DNA from 2 places in the Shewanella sp. DC2-4 genome. Region 1 is predicted to be linked to the other one. Evidence: riboswitches for the same ligand, from Rfam matches in the RefSeq annotation. Region 1 holds a riboswitch; the other holds the start of a gene.

Evidence for each region. Region 1 has a riboswitch for cobalamin ahead of HQQ92_RS02555 (TonB-dependent receptor). Riboswitches for the same ligand answer to the same signal wherever they lie in the genome.
Region 2: another riboswitch for cobalamin. It lies ahead of HQQ92_RS03160 (ABC transporter ATP-binding protein); the one in region 1 lies ahead of HQQ92_RS02555 (TonB-dependent receptor).

What each region holds. Positions count from the first base shown of each region.
Region 1 is NZ_JABRVR010000002.1:425,090-431,271, reverse strand. It holds gene HQQ92_RS02560 (HDOD domain-containing protein) at 1-86, opposite strand, end outside; gene HQQ92_RS02555 (TonB-dependent receptor) at 366-2,327, opposite strand; cobalamin riboswitch at 2,436-2,670, opposite strand; gene HQQ92_RS02550 (hypothetical protein) at 2,805-4,247, opposite strand; gene rihA (pyrimidine-specific ribonucleoside hydrolase RihA) at 4,482-5,438, shown strand; gene rbsK (ribokinase) at 5,458-6,182, shown strand, end outside.
Region 2 is NZ_JABRVR010000002.1:581,801-587,982, reverse strand. It holds gene HQQ92_RS03165 (iron ABC transporter permease) at 1-1,100, opposite strand, end outside; gene HQQ92_RS03160 (ABC transporter ATP-binding protein) at 1,097-1,972, opposite strand; cobalamin riboswitch at 2,072-2,265, opposite strand; gene HQQ92_RS03155 (histidine phosphatase family protein) at 2,487-3,212, opposite strand; gene metH (methionine synthase) at 3,482-6,182, shown strand, end outside.

The DNA of each region.
Region 1 (6,182 bases):
AGAATTCCTCGGCGGCCAATCACTTGCTCTTCGTTCGCTATGATAGCTCTAACTTGAGTAAAAACCTGTTGCTCAAGATCAGTCATAAGACACTTTACACCTGTTTATTAACAATAAGATGATTCGGTTACAGCTCACATCATACCTAAAATACTAAGAATTTCAGCCATAAACAGCAGAGTAAAATATAAATTACTCCTATTTAGTGATGACTGCCCGCTAACACTATAGATAACGACAATTAAACCACTCTACTAAAACGATATTCAAGACTATACCTATTTTAAGATTTATTCTTTGAACTCAGCGTAAAAAATAAAAAGCCAGACTCAGTCTGGCTTTGTTATTAGATAGCTCATTAATAATTAGAAGCGGTAGCCCACAGTGAAACGAATATCACGGCCTCGACCAGAATAGTAACTATCCCCCCAATCGCCACCGTAATAACCTGCACTGACATAATCTTTATCGAATACATTATCGATACGCAGACTTGCAAGCCAAGCATCACGATTATAATTCAAGGCTAAATTACCAAGCACGTAACTTGCTAGCTTATCACCTTGATTAGCGTTATCGCCTTCAATAAAACGATCACCCGTGTAGATAGCTTCGGCAAATACTTGGAAATGCTCAGCAAAATCCATGCTGACATAACCGCGTCCCGTGTGTTTTGCCACCCAAGACAGCTCTTTGCCATCGTTAGCACCATCGGTAAATTCGGCGTCGGTATAGTTATACTCTAGCCCGAGTTGCAGCGCTTTAGTGATCTGCCAATCCCAATCGGCACCCGCGCCATAACGACGAGAAGCGTCGGCATTTACGTTTGCACCGTTGAAATTTCCACCTATGGGTTTAACTGCACTCGAGTCATAAACAATTTCATCCTCTAAATCGAGACGATATAGGCTGACTCGCAGGGTTTGACTAGCGACAGCCCAATCCCAACCCGCCTCATAGGAACGGCCTGTTTGCGGCTTTAAGCCAAATACGCCCGGCGATGTATAAGCTTGCTCATCCACTTTGGCAAAACGGAAGTTATCATCGGCGCGCACATAGAGTCTGTGCTCCGCAGTTGGGCGGTAATTTAAACCCAGTTCGAATGCGTGGGCATTTTCGTCTAAATCCATGCCATTAGGATAAACATTGCCATCGACTAACTCATCGGTCACCCGCGCATATCGTCCACCCACAACGTAACTTAAAGTATGACTTAAAGGCACTGTAGCTTGTAGATAGGCGCTTTGCATTTGCTGCACATTACTGCGCGCCATAGTGTCAAAATCAGCCTTGCCACGGCTGATGTCTAAACCTGTGACTAGGTTTAGCTCGCCTTGACGCGTACTGTAATTCGCTAACGCTTTAGGGCTAAACATTAACAGTGAGCGTGTGTTATGGCTGTTCGCCCCCCAATTAAGAGAAGACACCAAGGTATCGCTATAATCTAAATCCGCCGCCAGCGCCCAGTTTTGATTAAGCTGATGCTGGTAACCCGTTCGCGCCGCAGTGGTCATCTCGTGGGCATACTCTACCTTATTTAATGAAGCACGGGGATCGTCTTTAAATTGCTTTTCAGTAAGCGAGCCCGGATTTTCACGATCGTTATCGTAGTAGCTGGTTTCAACAAAGAAGGAGTCTGTGGCTGTTTTATATTGAATGCGGCCAAGAATAGAGCCGGTTTCGTTGGCATTATGCTGGCGATAGTTGTCACCTTGGTTGTAACTACCGGTGAAAAAGTAACGCCAATCTTTGTTGATCGCGCCAGACACATCACCACGACCTTCATAGGTATCAAAACTACCGCCAGATAACTGCACGCTGCCGCCAGTATTTTCAGGGGACTTAGTGACAATATTAATCACCCCACCCACGGCTTGATCGCCATAAAGTACACCTGCACTACCCGATAAAATTTCAATACGATCCACTTGATTAAGCGGAATGGCATTAAGGCTAGGTGCGGCGATATCGATATTATTGAGACGACGACCATCAAGTAAAATCAGCGTGTTATTAACGGCAGTGCTGGCGCTAAAACCGCGCATCGCAAAGCTAGTTCCAATATTGTTATCCGAAATTTGAATACCGCTTTGACCACGTAAGACGTCGGTCAAATTAGTCGCGCCACTCATTTCAATCGCAGCGGCATCAATCACATTCACATTGGCGGCAATATTTAACGGGGTCTTATCAGAGCGGCCGATCACGACAAGATGCTCGTCGACTTTAGCTGTGCTGGTATCGTCAGCCGCCATAACGGGCGCGATAATTGAAAAACTGCAAAGGCTGCCGATCAGCAGCGCGATTTTTGTTGGATTTGTTCCCATTTTACCTTTAACTCCTGCAAGGAAAACGGGGCATTGACGCCACGATACCGTTAATTCAGTCGTAAATACTGACGGTGATTATCGCATTTTGAGATCTGCCCACCGAAATCTCAAAAACACCTTTAGGGCCGGTCTCCGGACTTAGGCTATGTTAATCCATTAAAGTTGGATTAACACGAGACTGACCTTTCACATTCTGACTTTCGGGTTCTGTCTTGAACACACCAATCAAACGCGGTCCTCTCTCACCTTTTACCGTTGCGGGGGCAGTGCCAGAATTTCACTGGCTTCCCGATTATCTCACGACGCTATCATCGCAAGCACCACAGAAGGTTGACTCAAAATTAGGTTCAAAGGGCGTACAACCTGTTAACGCCCAACAAGGCTCAGAGCATATCAGACCTGAGCGCGCGCATTATAGACGTCTATACGGATGAAAGTCCATCAATCTCAGATTAGCGAGAAAACTCACATGAGCTAGAAAACGCCATCCCAGTTTTTTGCCGCAGGTTTTGGTCTGTCTTGGCTCAAAATCGCCTGACGCTGCTCAGGAGTTTCGCATTGGGCAACGGGGGTAAAATCCAGCGGTTTAATCACTAACGAGTCAGCAGGTTGTACCGGCGACTTGTCGAACATGGGCAAATTCATCGACCAAGAGACCAGCTCCCCCTTTTCGCTGATGCCAACATAACCGTCATTTGCGCCATCTAACCAAGTGAGTCGCGGAATACGTGCAATCAACTTCTCCACATTTTCACGGTTGGCGCGATAACCAACAGGCACCACTTTGCCATCGGGACGCGTAAACACAAAGGAGGCAGGCCCTCGAGTAATGATGCTGCCTTCCTGCCAATATTTATCAAGAATCTCTTGGGCATAGTGAAACCCAAACATATGAGCGTAATCAGTATCGTCGGCCACTATTTGCGGCACGGCCTTATCCCGCAGTAATAAAAAGCCTGAGCCAATGCTAATAATCTCTTTTACCCCTGTGATATTGGTTTTTTTAATCCAATCGACACCACAGTTAATCCCATCGCCCCAAAAATGCGCATCCCCCGTAGGACTTAAAATCGCAAAGGCACAATTGTTTGCCGTCATACTCGCCACATCCTTTAAGGCGCTGCGGATCGAGTAAGCATCACTGCGCCAACCCCAACTCACCACAGTGCCGTCCTTTTTCAAGGCGGCATAGGTGTGTTGAAAATATTCGATCTTCGCTACATCCGTAAGCTGCGGGAGTAACTTTTTCATATTGGTCGACTCTTCAACCTGCCCCCAAATCACTGCACTGCCCTCTTTTTTGAGGGCGACAAAACTGCGTCCTCTGGCAAAGATATCGACAACATCAACTAATTGATCCTGCACATGTAAGCTATTGCCGCCGTAGGGGCCATAACCCCAAGTGTGTACCTTGCCATTAGCATCAAGGGCCGCAATGGCCTCTTGATTAGCGAACAACTTGGTAATATTGGTCATGCGGTTTTGCAGGGCTTTGTCGAGGCTCAATTTCCCCACATTACCCCAGTAAACCACAGTGCCATCTTGACGTAGCGCGGCAAACCCGTCCTTAACTGGGACGATTTGCTTAACTTGCTTAAGCTGCTCCGTCACCTCCCTGCTATCACCGCCAGCATAACTGTCGCCCCAAGTGATCACCTCACCGGATTTAGTTAACGCCGCAAAGGCCGAACTGTTGTTGACCACAGTCTCGACTGCGGGTAAATCACAGGGAATATGGCGATACTGTGGACTCGGATTTTCCTTAAGTTGGAGCAATTTGCCGTTATCAAACTGCAGCAATGACTCGTTATTACTTTCCAGAACGGCCATAGGTTGAGGATCGCTACAGCCAGAGATCTGCATGGCAACCATGCCCGCGAGTAAAGCCTTAGGCCAAGTGATTCGATAAGTGAGCATTACTTATTTCCTTGTATTTGCTTGGATATGTCATTCAATGTTGTGCAGCGGACAGAGCGAGAATGGATTTACCTAACATCGCCTAGTGTCAAAAATGGGCAGAATTCTAGCAGCTTGTTGATAAAAAGACGAAAATGCTCACAGTTTACTCTGCAAGTCCCCTCCACAGGCTAGCGCCTAACTGATGGCATGCTATTCTAAGCACTCATCACCGCTGTTTAAAGGAGTAACAGTATGACTCGCCCTATTATTCTGGATTGCGATCCCGGCCATGACGACGCTATTGCGCTCATTTTAGCTCTCGCCCATCCAGAGCTGGTTCCACTGGCCGTCACCACCAGCGCCGGTAACCAAACGCCGGATAAAACGCTCAATAATGCCCTGCGGATCTTAACCTTATTAAATCGCAGTGATATTCCTGTCGCTGGCGGCGCCGTCAAGCCATTAGCTCGTGAATTAATCATTGCCGACAATGTCCATGGTGAAACCGGACTCGACGGCCCTGCATTGCCTAATCCAAGTTTTAGTCCTCAAGCCATTACCGCAGTTGAATTAATGGCGCAGCAAATTCGCCAAAGTCATCAGCCAGTAACCTTAATTCCCACAGGGCCGCTGACTAACATCGCCCTTTTACTGGCGAGTCATAGCGAGTTACACGATAAAATTGAGCGCATAGTGCTAATGGGCGGCGCAGCCGGTGTCGGTAATTGGACCCCAGCCGCCGAATTTAATATTTTTGTCGACCCCGAAGCCGCCGATATTGTCTTTAAATCCGGAATTCCCATTACCATGTGCGGCCTCGATGTAACTCATCAAGCGCAGATTATGGACGAAGATATCGAACGCATTCGCGCGATTCAAAATCCAATTGCTCAGTGCGTCGCCGAATTATTGGATTTCTTTATGATTTACCACAGAGATCCTAAATGGGGCTTTATTGGTGCGCCATTGCACGACCCCTGCACGATCGCTTGGTTGCTTAAACCTGAGCTATTTGAGGCGCAAGATTGCTGGGTAAGCATTGAAACCCAAAGTGAGTTGACCTTAGGCATGACAGTGGTCGATCGCTATCAGCTAACAGGTAAAGCCGCCAATGCGACTGTGCTGTTTGGGCTCGATAGGCAAGGCTTTGTCAATTTACTGGTAGACAGTTTACGCGTCTATGATGCAACTTATCTCAATCGCAGATAAAAATGACAGTGAGTCTTCTATGAGCCAGATACTCGTTATCGGCAGTGCAAATGCCGACCATGTGATGAAATTTGAGTACCTGCCCGCTGCAGGGCAAACCTTAATGAGCCGAGATTACCGCCTCGAACAGGGCGGCAAAGGGGCCAATCAAGCCGTCGCCTGCGCGCGCTTAGCCAAATCAGGTTCACGCACTGATTTTATCTGCCATCTCGGCCAAGACAGTATCGGCGATGATATGCGTCAAAGCTGGATGAAAGATGGCATCAGCACGGAAGGGATCCGCCAAATAGCCGGACTGAGCACAGGCACTGCCATGATTTTTATCGGTGATAACGGTGAGAATACGATTGGCGTTGCCGCAGGTGCTAACGCCAGCCTTTCACCCGATGACTTAGAAGCTCATTACGCCCTGTTTGCTAATGCGGAGTACTTGTTAGCACAATTGGAAACGCCCGCTGCCACAGTGGCAAAGGCGCTGCAAATAGCCAAGAATCTTGGCGTGACGACTGTACTAAATCCTGCTCCAGCGACGGCACTTGGCCAAGATGTACTCAAGTGGGTAGATATTATTACCCCCAATGAAACCGAAGCAGAAGCCTTAACGGGAGTTGAGATCAACCATCTTGATGATGCACACATGGCAGCGCAACTTCTCCACCAGCAGGGAGTAAAGATTGTGGTCATAACCTTAGGTAGCCGTGGCGCATATATCAGCAGCCCAGGTTTTAATGGGCTAATACCTGC
Region 2 (6,182 bases), 160 kb from region 1:
AGCAAAAAGAACATGCTACCTATGGCGGCCGTGATAATACCCACGGGCAACTCTTGATTACCCAATAAACAGCGCGCTAATACATCAATCCACACCATAAATAATCCGCCCACCAGCGCCGTTAATAAAATCGGCTGACGACCGGGAAACAGCATGCGCACTGTGTGGGGGATCATTAACCCGACAAAACCGATACCGCCACAGGTAGCCACCAAAATAGCGGTAATCAAGGAGCAGAGCAGCAACATATTGAGCCGCAGCTTAGGCACATTCACCCCTAAGGTATGCGCCGTTTCATCCCCCGCCTGCAACGCCATGATCTGCCGTTTCATGCCTAAAATAATGAATAAACTCGCACCAATCACCAGTGTCGGCAGTACTAACAAGGACCAACTGGCCTTTGCAAAACTGCCTAAACTCCAAAACAGCACAGAGGCTGTCGCCTGCGGACTGGCGAAATACAGCAGCAGACTCGTTAATGCGCCGAACATAAAGGAGGTCGCCACACCAGAGAGCAGCATGCGCTCCACTTGACTATTAAGCCCTAAGCCTGACAAAGCAAGCACTATCAACACCGACAAACTCGCACCAATAAAAGCGCCCAAGGGCAAGCTAAACCAAAGTAATCCAGACAAGGCACCCGAACCGCTAAAAAGCCCAGAATGTACCGCCATGCCCGCATTATCAAAAAATCCAGAGCCAGTGAATAAGGTCAACATCACCACAGCGCCAAAGGACGCGCCAGAACTAATGCCAAACAAATAGGGATCGGCGAGCGGATTGCGAGTCACGGTTTGCAACACACTGCCCGCCAGTGACAAACCCGCACCCGCCACAAAAGCCAGTAAAATGCGCGGTAGCCTGAGCTCCATCACAATGCGCTCAGTCATGCCATTGGCTTGAGTGAGGTTCGTCGCCTTATTGATAAACACTTGAATAACATCCGTAAAACTGATGTTTGCCGCACCAAAACTCGTTGCGGCAATAGGCGTTATCAAAGTGATGATACCTAATACGAGCAGCATCAGTTGTTGTCTCGTCAACGGTGTCACGATACGCCCCAAATATGAGATGAAATATTGTTTACCCCCCTGAGTCATCCACCTTCGCCTCGCTCGTTCAGGCCATGATCTACATGGTGGTAACCATAAAAATAGCTGATTAAGGGCTTTTTATGTTGTGGATGGGGCGATACCTGAGCACACACGCCAAACACATCGCCAATTCGCGCCTCGGTTAATACTTCGGTTGGCGTCCCCATAGCGCTGACTTCCCCGTTATGGATCAACAACAAACTGTCGCACAGGGCACTGGCTAAATTAAGATCATGAATAGAGGCAATCACGCTGATGCCAAGACTACGCACCAATTCGAGGATTTGAATTTGATAGCGCACATCGAGGTGGTTAGTTGGCTCATCGAGGATTAAAAGCTGCGGCTGCTGCACTATGGCGCGGGCAATCAAGGCGCGTTGCTTTTCACCGCCGGATAAGTGTTCATATTGTTGGTGCATCTTATGGCTCAAGCCGACTTTCTCTAAAGCCTTAGCAATACGTTCAATATCACAGCTCGAATTGGTATCGAACATGCCCTTGTGGGGCGTTAAGCCCATGCTGACCAATTGCTCTGTGGTGAGGTCAAAATAGTGCGGTGTATCCTGCTGCACTACGGCGACGCGACAGGCAAACGCCTTGGGCGACAAGCGCTCAATATCTTGATCAAAAAGGGTAATTTTGCCCTGAGTCGGGCGAACAAACCGATACAAACAGCGCAATAAGCTAGACTTGCCCGCACCGTTAGGGCCAATCAGCCCCAGCATCTGCCCCGTTGGCAGCGTAAAGTTAATATCGGAAAGTATGGTTTTGCCATCGATACACCAGCTCAACTGGCTCACATTGAGCGCGACTGACGGGCTCAATGACGGGTTAGTGTCATTCACGGGGCTGTTAGTTTGGATTGCGGAAAGTTTCACCTAAGCGGCGCTCCTATCGAGTCCAAACCTGTATAAAAAAAGGTTGTGCACATTGTCATCTGCTCCCTCGAGTCACCCGCTCGAGAACTAAGGCTGCACGCAGCGATAACAGAAATAGGCAGGTCTCCTGACTTGTAGAAAAGAAGGAGCTAGGCTCTAGAATCTAGGTGCTTCTTTAAACTACTCACAGTTGCGGGCACAGTTCGGGCTGACTGACGAGCAGCTCCCCGATTCCCTATTATGTTTGGGTTGATATGCTCTTTGTTAACAACGCCACTGTGAATTAAAACAACGGAGCGATTCGAACAAAGAGAGTCTATTCCCAACACCTATTTCTGCGACGTTATCACTCATTGCGCATGTAATACGCTATCTCGTTCAAACGTCAGGGAAAAGCATTATCCTACATCTATCCCATTAGGCAATGCTGTTTAAATCAGAATATTTTCATATCAGCTTATTCTCGCCAAACGATCACGCCTACACCATAGCGCCTAGGTCGTGAAATAAGGCCTCAACACCTGCGCCCACTCGGCCAATCTAAACGCCAATAGCAGGCACCCTGTTCATCTTGCAGCACATTAATCCTCACCACGGCCGCCACGGGTAAATCGAGTTGACTATAAAACCCCACCGCCCGTTCAACCCCTAAGGCACGCGCCATTAAGTGACGGATCACCCCGCCGTGGGTCACGACCCAGACTTGAGTGGCAGGCATATTATCAGCGGTTTCATTAATGGCACTGTTTTCATTACCCATTTTATGTGAGTCAAGGGTCAATCGTTCAAACTCGGCGGCGAGTATCTGGTCAATCGTCCCATTCACCCGCGACTCAAAACTTGCCATAGTTTCACCATTAGGCGGCGGAGTTTGCCAAGGGTTTTGCCAATACGCCGCTAAGCGTTCGCCCTCTTGTTGATACAGTTCATCGAGCCGGCAACCGTCCCAATCACCAAAATCAATTTCCTGTAAACCCGACAAAAACTGCGCCTGTAATGGCCTTGACTCAGATATCAGTGCCGCCGTCGAATGCAGCTCGGCGGCAAAAGCGTGGGCAAAATCGGCGCAGCGGCGTGAAGTCGAGCTATAGATCGCGCTACACACGCTGGCCTGTGACTCAACTGCTGCCGACATTTGTTGCCAACCCTTTTTGCTTAAAGGCACATCCACACGACCCCGTAAAATAGCGCCGCCTTCACACTCACCGTGGCGCAACAATAACAATCGAACTTGTTTCATATATGCCTTTTTAGTTAGGGACTAGATGCTAGGAACTCAAGCCGAGGGCCTAAATTCTTGATTCTCGATTCTCGCTCCTAATGCCTTTGACTTTCATCTTGCCCTGACAATCATAAGTCGCGTATTATGGACGTCTATACGTTTAAATGTCCAAAACAAATTTTTAAGAACAAGTATTCAAAAAATGTCGGCTGACGACAATAAAATGCAATTAGCATAACAATGGTCGATTTTTGGACTTAACTTAGCTGTATTTAAGGTAATTATTTATGACGATACCCTCAACCAAAGCCAGCCAAATATTAGCAGACATTCGCAAACAGCTTGCAGAGCGCATTCTGATCTTAGACGGTGCCATGGGCACTATGATCCAAGGCTACAAGCTGGAAGAAGAGGACTATCGCAGCGAACGTTTTAAAGATTGGCATACAGATGTCAAAGGTAACAACGACCTCTTGGTCTTGTCGCAACCCCACATCATCAAACAAATTCACACCGACTACTTAAAGGCCGGTGCCGACATCATTGAAACCAACACCTTTAACGCCACCACCATCGCCATGGCCGACTACGACATGCAGTCGCTGTCCGCCGAAATTAACTTAGTCGGCGCGCGCCTCGCCCGTGAAGCCTGTGATGAAGCCTTTGCTGCCACAGGCATTCCACGCTACGTCGCCGGTGTGTTAGGCCCCACTAACCGTACGTGTTCGATTAGCCCTGATGTGAACGACCCAGGCTACCGCAACGTCAGCTTCGATGAGTTAGTGACTGCTTACAAAGAATCTACTAAGGCGCTGATTGAAGGCGGCGCGGATATCATTATGGTCGAGACCATATTCGATACCTTAAACGCCAAAGCCGCGCTATTTGCGATTGAATCCGTATTCGATGACTTATTCGGTCAGCATTCTAAAGACAGATTGCCGATCATGATTTCGGGCACCATTACCGATGCCTCTGGCCGCACACTGACTGGCCAAACGACCGAAGCCTTTTACAATTCCCTTCGCCATATCAAGCCCTTATCTATCGGTTTAAACTGTGCACTTGGGCCAAAAGAATTGCGCCCCTATGTGGAAGAATTATCCCGCATCAGTGAGTGTTATGTGTCGGCGCATCCGAATGCAGGCCTGCCGAACGAGTTTGGCGGTTACGATGAAACCCCAGAGGACATGGCGAACGTGATCGAAGATTGGGCGCGCGAAGGCATGCTCAATATTATCGGGGGTTGCTGTGGTAGTACGCCTGAACATATCCGCGTGATCCGCGAAGCGGTGAGCCGTCACGATCCACGTATTTTGCCAGACATTCCGGTAGCTTGCCGCTTAGCCGGTTTGGAACCACTGACTATCGACGCCCAATCCCTGTTCGTTAACGTGGGTGAGCGCACCAACGTCACAGGCTCGGCTAAGTTTTTAAAGCTGATCAAAGAAGGCAAGTTTGAGCAAGCGCTTGATGTGGCTCGCGAGCAGGTCGAAAGCGGCGCACAGATCATCGACATCAACATGGACGAAGGCATGCTCGATGGCGCCGAGATCATGCACAAGTTTTTAAACTTGATTGCCTCTGAGCCCGACATCAGCCGCGTACCTATTATGATCGACTCCTCTAAATGGGAAGTGATCGAAGCTGGCCTCAAATGTATTCAAGGCAAGGGCATAGTTAACTCTATTTCCCTCAAAGAAGGCGAAGCCAAGTTTATCGAGCAAGCCACCTTAGTGAAACGCTACGGCGCGGCGGCCATTATCATGGCATTCGACGAGCAAGGTCAGGCCGACACTAAGGCGCGTAAAATCGAAATCTGTACCCGCGCCTATCGGGTGTTGGTCGATAAGGTCGGCTTTCCGCCCGAAGACATCATCTTCGACCCGAATATTTTCGCCATCGCCACAGGTATCGATGAACACGACAACTATGCCGTCGATTTTATTGATGCCATTAAAGCGATTAAAACCACCCTGCCCCACGCAATGATTTCGGGCGGCGTGTCGAACGTGTCGTTCTCATTCCGCGGTAACAACCCAGTGCGCGAAGCAATTCACGCCGTTTTCCTGTACCACGCCATCAAAGTCGGCATGGATATGGGCATTGTCAACGCGGGCCAGTTAGCCATTTACGACGATATCGATCCTGAGCTTAAAGTGCGCGTCGAAAACGTAGTGCTTAACTTGCCCTGCCCAGTTGAAGGCTCAAGCAATACCGAGCAGTTACTTGAAATTGCAGAGAAATTCCGCGGTGATGGCGCGCAGGTGGGTAAAAAAGAAGATTTAGAATGGCGCAGCTGGCCGGTGAGCCAACGCTTATCCCATGCGCTAGTGAAAGGCATTACCGAATTTATTGATGAAGATACCGAAGCCGCTCGCCAAGAAGCGAAACGTCCACTGGATGTGATTGAAGGCGCCTTGATGGACGGCATGAACGTGGTCGGCGACTTGTTCGGCTCAGGCAAGATGTTCCTGCCGCAGGTGGTGAAATCGGCGCGGGTGATGAAAAAAGCCGTGGCTTACTTAAACCCCTATATCGAGCTTGAAAAGGTCGAAGGCCAATCTAATGGCAAGATTTTGATGGTGACGGTAAAAGGCGACGTGCACGATATCGGCAAAAATATCGTCGGCGTAGTGCTCGCCTGTAACGGTTTTGAGGTATTCGATTTAGGTGTGATGGTCTCGGTGGAGCGAATTCTCGACGCCGTGAAAGAACACAATATCGATATCATCGGCATGTCGGGGCTCATCACGCCGAGTCTGGACGAGATGGTGCATAACGTGAAAACCTTCCACCGTGAAGGCTTAACCATTCCGGCGATCATCGGCGGCGCCACTTGCTCTAAAATCCACACAGCGGTGAAAATTGCGCCCCATTATCCCCATGGCGCTATCTATATCGCCGATGCGTCCCGCGCCGTGCCTATGGTGAGTAAGCTCATCAACAACGAGACACGCCAAGCGACCATAGACGAAACCTATGCTG